One region of the Microbacterium sp. AC215 genome, then DNA from elsewhere that is predicted to be linked to it. Evidence: riboswitches for the same ligand, from Rfam matches in the RefSeq annotation. Region 1 holds a riboswitch; the other holds the start of a gene.
What was found. Region 1 has a riboswitch for thiamine pyrophosphate ahead of ACZZZF_RS13040 (ECF transporter S component). Riboswitches for the same ligand answer to the same signal wherever they lie in the genome.

Region 1 (4,411 bases):
CGAAGGTGGGCTCGTCGAGCACCAGCATCCGGGGCCGCGTGGCGAGGGCGGCGGCGACCGTGAGCCGCCGCTTCTCTCCGCCCGACAGGGTGTAGGGATTGGCTGCGGCGAGCGAGGTGAGCCGCAGTCTTTCGAGCAGGTCGTCGACTCGGGAGGCGATCTCGGCGTCCGGCAGCTTCAGCGCCCGCGGCCCGACCGACAGCTCGTCGCGCACGGTCTTGGCGAGCAGCTGGTGCTCGGGCGTCTGCATGACCGATGCGATGCGCGTGAGCAGCGCGCGCGACGACCAGTGGATGGGATCCGGCTTCTCTCCGGCGGCGAGGGGCGGCAGAGCGGCGACCCGACCTTCTTCGGCCGGGATCAATCCCGCGAGCGTGAGCCCGAGCGTCGATTTGCCTGCGCCGTTCGCGCCGGTGACCCCGAGCACCTCTCCGGCACGCACATCGACGTCGAACGGACCGGCGACGGCGAGCCCGCGCCTGCGAGACACGGTGAGACCACGGGCCTCCAGCAGCGTCGCTCCCGGCCGCTGCGCCGGTGCGGGCGGGACGGCGGGCGGGTGCCCGGGAACCCAGACACCGGATGCCGCGAGCTCCGCGCCCCGAGCGCCGAGGACCGCGTCCGGGCTGCCGTCGGCGAGCACGACCGTTCCATCCGGCTCGGCGCCGAGCACGATCACCCGGGTCACGAGCGGCAGCCAGATGTCGATGCGATGCTCGATGACCACGAGGGTCGCACTCGTCGCATCGAGGGCGGCGGCCACGGCATCCCGTACGTCCCGCACCCCCTCGGGGTCGAGGTTCGCCGTCGGTTCGTCGAGCAGGATGGCACCCGGTCGCATCGCGAGCACGCCGGCGAGGGCGAGGCGCTGCTTCTGACCGCCCGACAGCGCGGCCGTGGATCGATCGAGGGCGACGTCGAGCTCTACGGCGTCAAGCGCCGCGCGCACCCGCTGCCAGATCTCGTCTCGGGGGACGCCGAGGTTCTCGCAGCCGAAGGCGACGTCGTCGCCGACCCTCGCGAGGATCGTCTGCGTATCGGGATCCTGCAGGACCATCCCGACCCGACCCCGGGCGTCGGTGGGCGGCACGCCGTCGACGAGCAGCGCACCGTGCGTCTCGCCCTCATCCGCACCGCCGAGCACCCCACCGAACCCCTGGAGCAGCGTCGACTTGCCCGAGCCGGAGGCGCCGAGCAGCAGCACCCGCTCCCCCGGCTCGATGCGCAGGTCGACGTCGCGCACCGCCCAGCGCCGTCGCGTCGCGTACCGCCACCCCCAGCCACGGGCTTCGAGGGTGGCGGGCGTCGTGAGCGAGCTCACACCCGTGCGGTGACCTCGCGGCCGGCGGCGAACCGGCTGAGGGCGCCCGTGGCGGCGAGGCCTCGTGCGATCAACCACGCCCCGAGTCCGGCGATGACCGCGCCCGAGATGGTCGTCGAGACGATGTAGACGCTCGTGAAGAGCGTGTCGGCGCCGGCGTACCAGAGGATGCGGTCGTTGATGCCGCAGGCGAGACCCGCACCGGCACCAGCCAGCATCGCGACAGGCAGCCGCCAGACGCCGTACAGGAAGATCAGGAACACCAACTCTGCGCCGAGACCCTGCACGAGGCCCGAGACGATCGTGAGCGGGCCCCACGCGTTGCCGACGAGTGCTGAGATGATCGCGGCGACCAGCTCGGTGTACAGAGCGGCACCGGGCTTGCGGATGATCAGACCGCCGAGCACTCCGGCGATCAGCCAGGGGCCGGCGAGCAGGCCCTGAACACCGGGGAGCAGCGGCGTCAGGATGCTGCTCGGCACCTCGTAGCCGACGTTCCAGAGCAGGAAGATCATCGCGCATGCGACGGCGATGACACTCGCCACGACGATGTCGACGACCCGCCAGCGCCAGAGCTGCGGGCGACCGAGGCCCGTCGACGACTGCGTGGCCGATGCCGATCCCGTGGTGGATCCGGACGTGGATGTACTCATCTGTGACTCCTCCCTGCGCTGGCATGACCCAGATCAGGTTCGACGGTCGAAGCGCGATTCGCTCCCTCTCAGCCCGGCTCGCCGGACTCCCGTGGTTGTACCCACGATCTTACCCAGAGGCGACACCCCGCGTCCTCTCCCGCTGCAGCGACACGCATCCCCGCACGAGTTCGGTACCGTGAGGAGGTGACCGCTCCCGATTCCGCCGAGGCCACCGCCTCCGCCGTTCCTGCGGATGACGACGTCTCTGCGATCTTCACTCCTGAGGCGACTCCCCCCGCGCAGTGGGCGGAGGAAGACAGCGGCGGCACTCCCCTGACGTGGGTCGACCCGGTCGACGTGGCCCAGCACCCGGCGACCGACGCGCTCGATGACGCGCCGGCCGTGGAGAGCGGCGGTGCACTGCTGACCGGAGCGCACCTGCGCCCGGCGATCGCCCGGCCCGGCGTGCTGGTGCCGCTCGGCGTCCTCGTCGGCTTGCTCGGCACCTACGCCGGATCGGCCATGCTGTGGCCGTTGCACGAGGTCGCGCCGACGGTTCAGGCCGTCGAACTCGCCCCCGTCGCGGCGCCCGCTGCCGCGATCACCTTCCCTGCCCAGGGAAGCGCTGCCGTGGGGATCGGCGGCATCGGCACGACGTCGTCGTCGCTCGACGCTGCGGCGATCGCAAGCGTCACCAAGGTCGTCTCGAGCTTGATGGTGCTCGAGCGGATGCCCCTCGCCGTGGGCGAGCAGGGCCCCGAGTTCTCGTTCACCCGGGCCGACAACCTGGCCTACTGGGACTACCGCCGCTCCGACCAGTCCGCGCTCGACGTGCCCGTGGGCGGTACTCTCACCGAGTTCCAGCTCCTCCAGGGAACGCTGCTCGGATCGGCCAACAACTACATCGACCGGCTCTCCGCGGAGATCTGGGGTTCCCCGTCGTCGTTCACCGCCGCAGCAGCTGTGTGGCTGCGCGACCGTGGTCTCGACGACATCACGATCATCACTCCGTCGGGCTTCGACGACCGCAACCGGGCCACACCCGAGTCGCTCGTCGCGTTGGCCGAGATCGCGATGCAGAACCCCGTCTTCGCCGGCATCGTCGGAACTCCGTCGGTCGATCTTCCGGGTGCGGGCACGGTGGTGAACACGAACGGGATGCTGGCGGACCCCGGCGTCGTCGGCGTCAAGACCGGCACGCTCGGCGACAGCTGGAACCTGTTGACCGCGAAGGTCGTCACTGTCGACGACACGACTGTGCATCTGTACGCGTCGGTTCTCGGTCAGGCCGACGACGCGCAGCGCCTCACGGAGACCCGTTCGCTGTTCACGCAGGTCGAGACGGCGCTGGAGCAGCAGACTCCCGCCGTCGTCGAGGGCACGGTCGTCGGCACCGTCACCACGGCGTGGGGCGCGAGCACCGATGTCGTCACGGATGCGGATGCCGATGTGGTCCTGTGGAACGGCGCCGTCGCCGAGGCCTCGACGGACTTCTCACTCGGCGACAACCGCGAAGCGGGCGACGAGGTCGGCACGATGACGAGCGTCGGGCCGTTGAACACGGTGACGACGTCGCTGTCGCTCGCCGACGATGTCGATGCCCCGAGCCCGTGGTGGCGGCTGACCCACCCCCTCGAACTCCTCGGCATCACGGCCGACCAGCGCTGACGCGTCGTCCCTCCAGCGAAAGCCCGACGGACGCAGAACGCCTCGCCGCCCGGGATTCGGGAGGCGAGGCGTTCTGTCACTTCAGGGGCTCTGTCGCTTCAGGCGCTCTGGCGCTTCAGGAGCGTGAGGCGCCTCCGGCATCCGGCCGTTCGACGACTGCCTGCGCGGCCGCTGCCTCGGCGGCGGGAGTCTGCGCCCCCACCGAGACGCCGACCTGTGCCGACGCAGCCGCGTCTTCGGCGTCGCCGCTCATGACGACCGGAGTCGACCCGGTGAGCGCGTCCTCTGCGTCGATGTCGGTCGCCGCCTGTTCGAACTGCGACTGGTAGAGGCGCCAGTAGGCGCCCTGCGCGGCGATGAGCTCGTCGTGCGTGCCCTTCTCGACGATGTCTCCGTGCTCCATCACGAGGATGAGGTCGGCATCGCGGATGGTCGACAGGCGGTGCGCGATCACGAACGACGTGCGTCCCTGTCGAAGCGCCGCCATCGCGTGCTGCAGCAGCAGCTCGGTGCGGGTGTCGACCGCCGACGTGGCCTCATCGAGGATCAGGATCGACGGCTGGGCCACGAACGCTCGCGCGATCGTGATCAGCTGACGCTCGCCCGCCGAGACGTTCGACGCGTCTTCGTCGAGCACGGTGTCGTAGCCCTCGGGGAGGGCATGCACGAAGCGATCCACATAGGTCGCCTTCGCCGCTTCGAGAACCTCGTCGTCGGTCGCGGTCGAGCGTCCGTACCGGATGTTCTCGCGGATGCTCCCCGCGAACAGCCACGGGTCCTGCAGGAC
Region 2 (4,411 bases), 1.1 Mb from region 1:
TCGACGGCGAAGGTCGCCGCTTCCACTCCCGCGCCCGGCGCCAGCCACGATGCATGGAGCTCGAGCTCTCCGGTGATCGCCCCCTGCGCCGACTGAGCCCAGAACGCCTGCTCGTGCGGTGTGGGCGCGATCCGCGCGGCCGCTGCGAGCACTCGGGCGTACTCCGGGAGATACAGCGCATCCTGCCGGAGGTAGAAGAGGAACCGTTCGCGGTCGAGAGTCCCGTCGGCCAGAGCGCGGATGAAGGACAGCTCGTCGATGTCGGCCCGCACGTGCGCGATCCGGTCCCACCACCGATCGCGGAGGTCGGCACGCTCGGGTGCGGCCTCGAGTCCCCCTCGTCGCCAGAGGCCGCCGAAGTGGTTCACCGGTCCGTGACCGCTCCCGATGTCGAGCGCATCGCTCTGCCTCAGGGATTCCCGCAGCCAGGTCCTCGCCGATTTCACCGCGTCGACAGGGGACTCCCCTCCGGCGAGGCGGGTGGCGAGGGCCGACGACAGGGAGCATCCGGTGCCGTGCGTGTTGTGTGTCATGATGCGCGACCCGGGATAGCCGTGTCTGACGCCTCCGGCGACATCGATCAACGCGTCCGGAACGTCGTCGCCGTCGAGGTGCCCTCCCTTGACGAGCACCGCCCCGCCGATGCGGGCGGAGAGCTCGGCCCCGGCCTCGAGCGCGTCGTCCCACCCCGTGATCGGACGATCGGAGAGCGCGGCGAGCTCGGCGAGGTTGGGCGTCACGACATGAGCGCGCTCGAGGAGCCCGCGGAGTGCGCGCTCGGCATCCTCATCGAGCAGGCGATCACCGCTGGTCGCGACCATGACCGGGTCGAGCACGACGATCGGCGGACGGACGGCGTCGAGCCAGGCGGCGACGGTGGCGATCACCTCCGTGTTCGCCAGCATCCCGATCTTCACCGCGTCGATGACGATGTCGTCCGAGATGGCATCGAGCTGCTGCCGGAGGAACTCGGCAGGAGGCACGTGCACCGCTCGGACTCCCCTGGTGTTCTGCGCCGTGAGCGCCGTGACAGCCGCCATGCCATAGCCCCCGTTCGCGGCGATCGACTTGAGATCGGCCTGGATCCCCGCCCCGCCCGACGGGTCGCTCCCCGCGATGCTGAGCACGCGAGGTGTGCCCGAAGCCCTCCATCGGCTGAGGAATGCCCGGGCAGTCCTCGTCGGATCGACGGCGGCCCAGATGGCGGAGACGACGGCGAGCCCCGCCGCACCCGCATCCCGAAGGCGCTCGATGTCGTCGATTCCCACGCCGCCGATGGCGACGCATGGCAGTGCGGTCCTCGCGGCGAGCGCACCGAAGCCGTCGATTCCCAGGGCCGGCGGGTGATCCGGCTTGGTGGCGGTGGGACGGATCACGCCGACGCCGAGATAGTCGACCGTTCCCGCCGGCAGCGCGGCCACGGCGTCGAGATGCTCCGACGTGTTCGCCGTCAACCCGATGATCGCCTCGGGTCCCAGCCGCTCGCGTGCCCGCAGCACCGACACGTCGCCCTGGCCGAGGTGCACGCCGTCGACCCGCGCTCCCCTGGCGCGAGCGATCAGCGCCGCCTCGACGCGGTCGTTCACCACGAGCAGTGCACGGCCGTCGATCACCCGAGAGAGCTCGATCAACTGATCGGCGGTCTCGGCATCCGTCGCCTCCTTGTCGCGCAGCTGGACGATGCGCACGCCCCCGTCGACGGCGAGTCGCACCGTCTCCGCGACGCCCCGCGCGCCGCAGAGGGTGGGATCCGTGACGAGGTAGAGGGAGAGGTCCGCGATCACAGCGCGTGCTCCTGCACACGCGCGGCGACGGCGAGGTCCTCCGGCTGCACGGCGGCGAGCGCGTCGAGCAGTGCGACGGCGAAGCTGCCGGGGCCCGGGGCCCGCGCCGCGGCGCGCTCGGCGGCGATCGTGTACACGAGGCTCGCCGCCGAGACGGCGGTGAGCGGATCCGCAGCGGTCGAGCGCGCCGCACCGAGGAACGCCGCCATGACGGCGCCCAGCGCGCATCCGCCGCCGGTGATACGGGTGAGCAGTTCATGACCGTTCGCGATGCGGAGCAATCGTGCTCCGTCCGTCACCAGGTCGACCGGTCCCGACACCGCGACCACCGCGCCGTGCCGCGAAGCGAGTGCGAGTGCCGCTTCGGCCGCGGCATCGGTCGTGTCCGTCGCATCGACGCCGCGCCCTCCAGCGCTGAGCCCCGCGAGGGCGAGGATCTCCGAGGCGTTCCCCCTGATCGCCGTGGGGCGTGCGTCGGCCAGCTCGTGCGCGAGTGCCGTGCGCACCGGCAGCGCGCCGATCGCGACGGGATCCAGCACCCACGGAGTACCTGCGGCGAGGGCTCCTGCGGCGGCTTCACGGCTCGCCGCACGCTGCTCCGGAGTCGGCGTACCGAGGTTGATCAGCACCCCGGAGGCCACCCCGGCGAACATCCCCGCCTCACCGACGATGTCGACCATCGCCGGCGCCGCGCCGAGGGCGAGCAGCACGTTCGCGGTGAAGCCCGTGACGACGCTGTTGGTGATGCAATGGGTCAAGGGTGGGCTGTCGCGCAGCCCTGTCAGGAGCTCAGCCGCCGAGGTGGCCAAGGTCGATTCGGAATCAGGACGCAGACGATCGCTCAACGCGACATCCCTTCGCTAGTACGAACTAGATCAGGTTCGACGGGTCTGTTCTCAGCCGCGGATGCGGCACCCCGTGTCACTGATCGCAGTCTAGCGAGGCCCCGATCAGTCGATCAGCTGCAACAGCGCGAGTTCGTCGGCGCGAGTGAGCCCTGCCCGCCGGTCCCGATCGACGCCGCGCGCCTGCTCGCCATCGACCACGGCGGCGATCGTCTCGTCGAGCGGACGAAGCCGACCTCCTGCCGCGCGGTAGCGGGCGTTCGACCTGGTCATGAATCCGGTCATCTCGCTCGGCAGCCACAGCGGCAGCGACCGCTCCCCCGCCCAATACGCCACACCGTGCTCGACGAGCCAGGCGTCAGATGCCGCGACCGTGTCTCCCCGGTGCCCCGCACGTCTGCGCACGGCGTCGAGGACCTCGACCAGCCGATGCCGATCGCCGATCGTGTTGATCACGCCGGTGGCCCTCGTGATGGCGACGAACTCTGACAGGTCGTCGACGTCGATCACCTGCACGTCGCGCTCCTCGACAGGCGGAAGCAGAACCGGGCCGTCCTCGGCACGCAGAAAAGCGGCAGCCCAATACCCGAAACGATCGCTCGGGTCGTCCGCCCCGACGATCAATCCCGGGCGCACGATCAGGGTGCGGTCGCCGAGTGCACGCACGGCGTCCTCGGCGGCCACCTTCTGCCGGCCGTACTCGTCGTCTCCCCTCTCAGCCGGCGGATGCAGCGTCGCCGACTCGTCTGCACCGACCGTCTCCTCGTCGGAGTATGCCGACATCGACGAGACATACGTCCAGCGGCCCGCTCGCTCACCGAGTGCCGCGACCGCAGCGGAGACGTGGGCCGCGTTCGACGAGACGTCGATCACGTGATCCCACTCCCGACCGGACACCGCATCATAGGCGTCCCTGGTGTCACGATCGGCCAGCACCAGGCTCGCGCCCTCCGGAGACGGTCGTCCTCCGCGCGCCAGGCACATCACCGTCGCCCCGCTCAGGAGCAGCCGTCTGGCGATGAGGCCGGACAGCCAGCCGGTGCCGCCGAGGATCAGAACATCCGTCATGACCCTATGCCACCATCTTCGCCGCGCGAGGGGAAGGGTCTTCCGCTCAGGGCGGATGCCGGTCAGCTCGTGCGAAGATCCGACAGGCCGGACAGTTCCGGGACCGTCCACGAGGGATCCGGGCGCCAGTCGCGCCATTCGGCGTCGAACGGCCAGTCACCGTGATGGAAGGACTCGATCGCCGCGTCCGCGTGTCGTTCGATCTGCGCGGCCTGCTCAGAGGTGAGACGTCCCTGCTCGACGGCCGCGATCACCTCGTCCTCGTCCTTGAGGTGCACCTGACCGTCCGCCTGGATCTCCACGTCGAGGATGTGATCCGATGAATACGTGTCGCGGTCGGTGCGCAGATGCGCGTTCTCGAGATTCACGTACCACCCGGCGAACTCCCACTCGGGACCGCTCACATCGCTCCAGAACAGCCACACCGACCACGCCACACCGGCCGGAGCGATGCGGAGGATGCCGTTGCCCCACCACTCCTCCACGATCCGGGTACGCGGATCGAGCCACCGACGCTCGAGCGGAACGGTCCGGATGCGCTCGCCCGCCGGAGTGCCCTGCCCCTCCTGGAGCGTGCCCGGAGCGAGCCATGCCACCAGACCGCGTTCATCGTCGCGGACCACCCGCATGGGCGTGATGGTCGACGCATCGCCGGGCTGCCAGCCGGGCTTGCGGTAGTGCCAGGAGATCTGGTCGCCGGGTTCGAGGAACGGC

Region 2: another riboswitch for thiamine pyrophosphate. It lies ahead of thiM (hydroxyethylthiazole kinase); the one in region 1 lies ahead of ACZZZF_RS13040 (ECF transporter S component).

Annotation. Positions count from the first base shown of each region.
Region 1 is NZ_OZ409869.1:2,673,425-2,677,835, reverse strand. It holds gene ACZZZF_RS13045 (ABC transporter ATP-binding protein) at 1-1,321, opposite strand, end outside; gene ACZZZF_RS13040 (ECF transporter S component) at 1,318-1,974, opposite strand; TPP riboswitch at 1,968-2,077, opposite strand; gene ACZZZF_RS13035 (D-alanyl-D-alanine carboxypeptidase family protein) at 2,161-3,624, shown strand; gene ACZZZF_RS13030 (ABC transporter ATP-binding protein) at 3,740-4,411, opposite strand, start outside.
Region 2 is NZ_OZ409869.1:3,754,615-3,759,025, reverse strand. It holds gene ACZZZF_RS18355 (bifunctional hydroxymethylpyrimidine kinase/phosphomethylpyrimidine kinase) at 1-1,784, opposite strand, end outside; gene thiM (hydroxyethylthiazole kinase) at 1,781-2,629, opposite strand; TPP riboswitch at 2,620-2,713, opposite strand; gene ACZZZF_RS18345 (NAD-dependent epimerase/dehydratase family protein) at 2,735-3,697, opposite strand; gene ACZZZF_RS18340 (DUF402 domain-containing protein) at 3,760-4,411, opposite strand, start outside.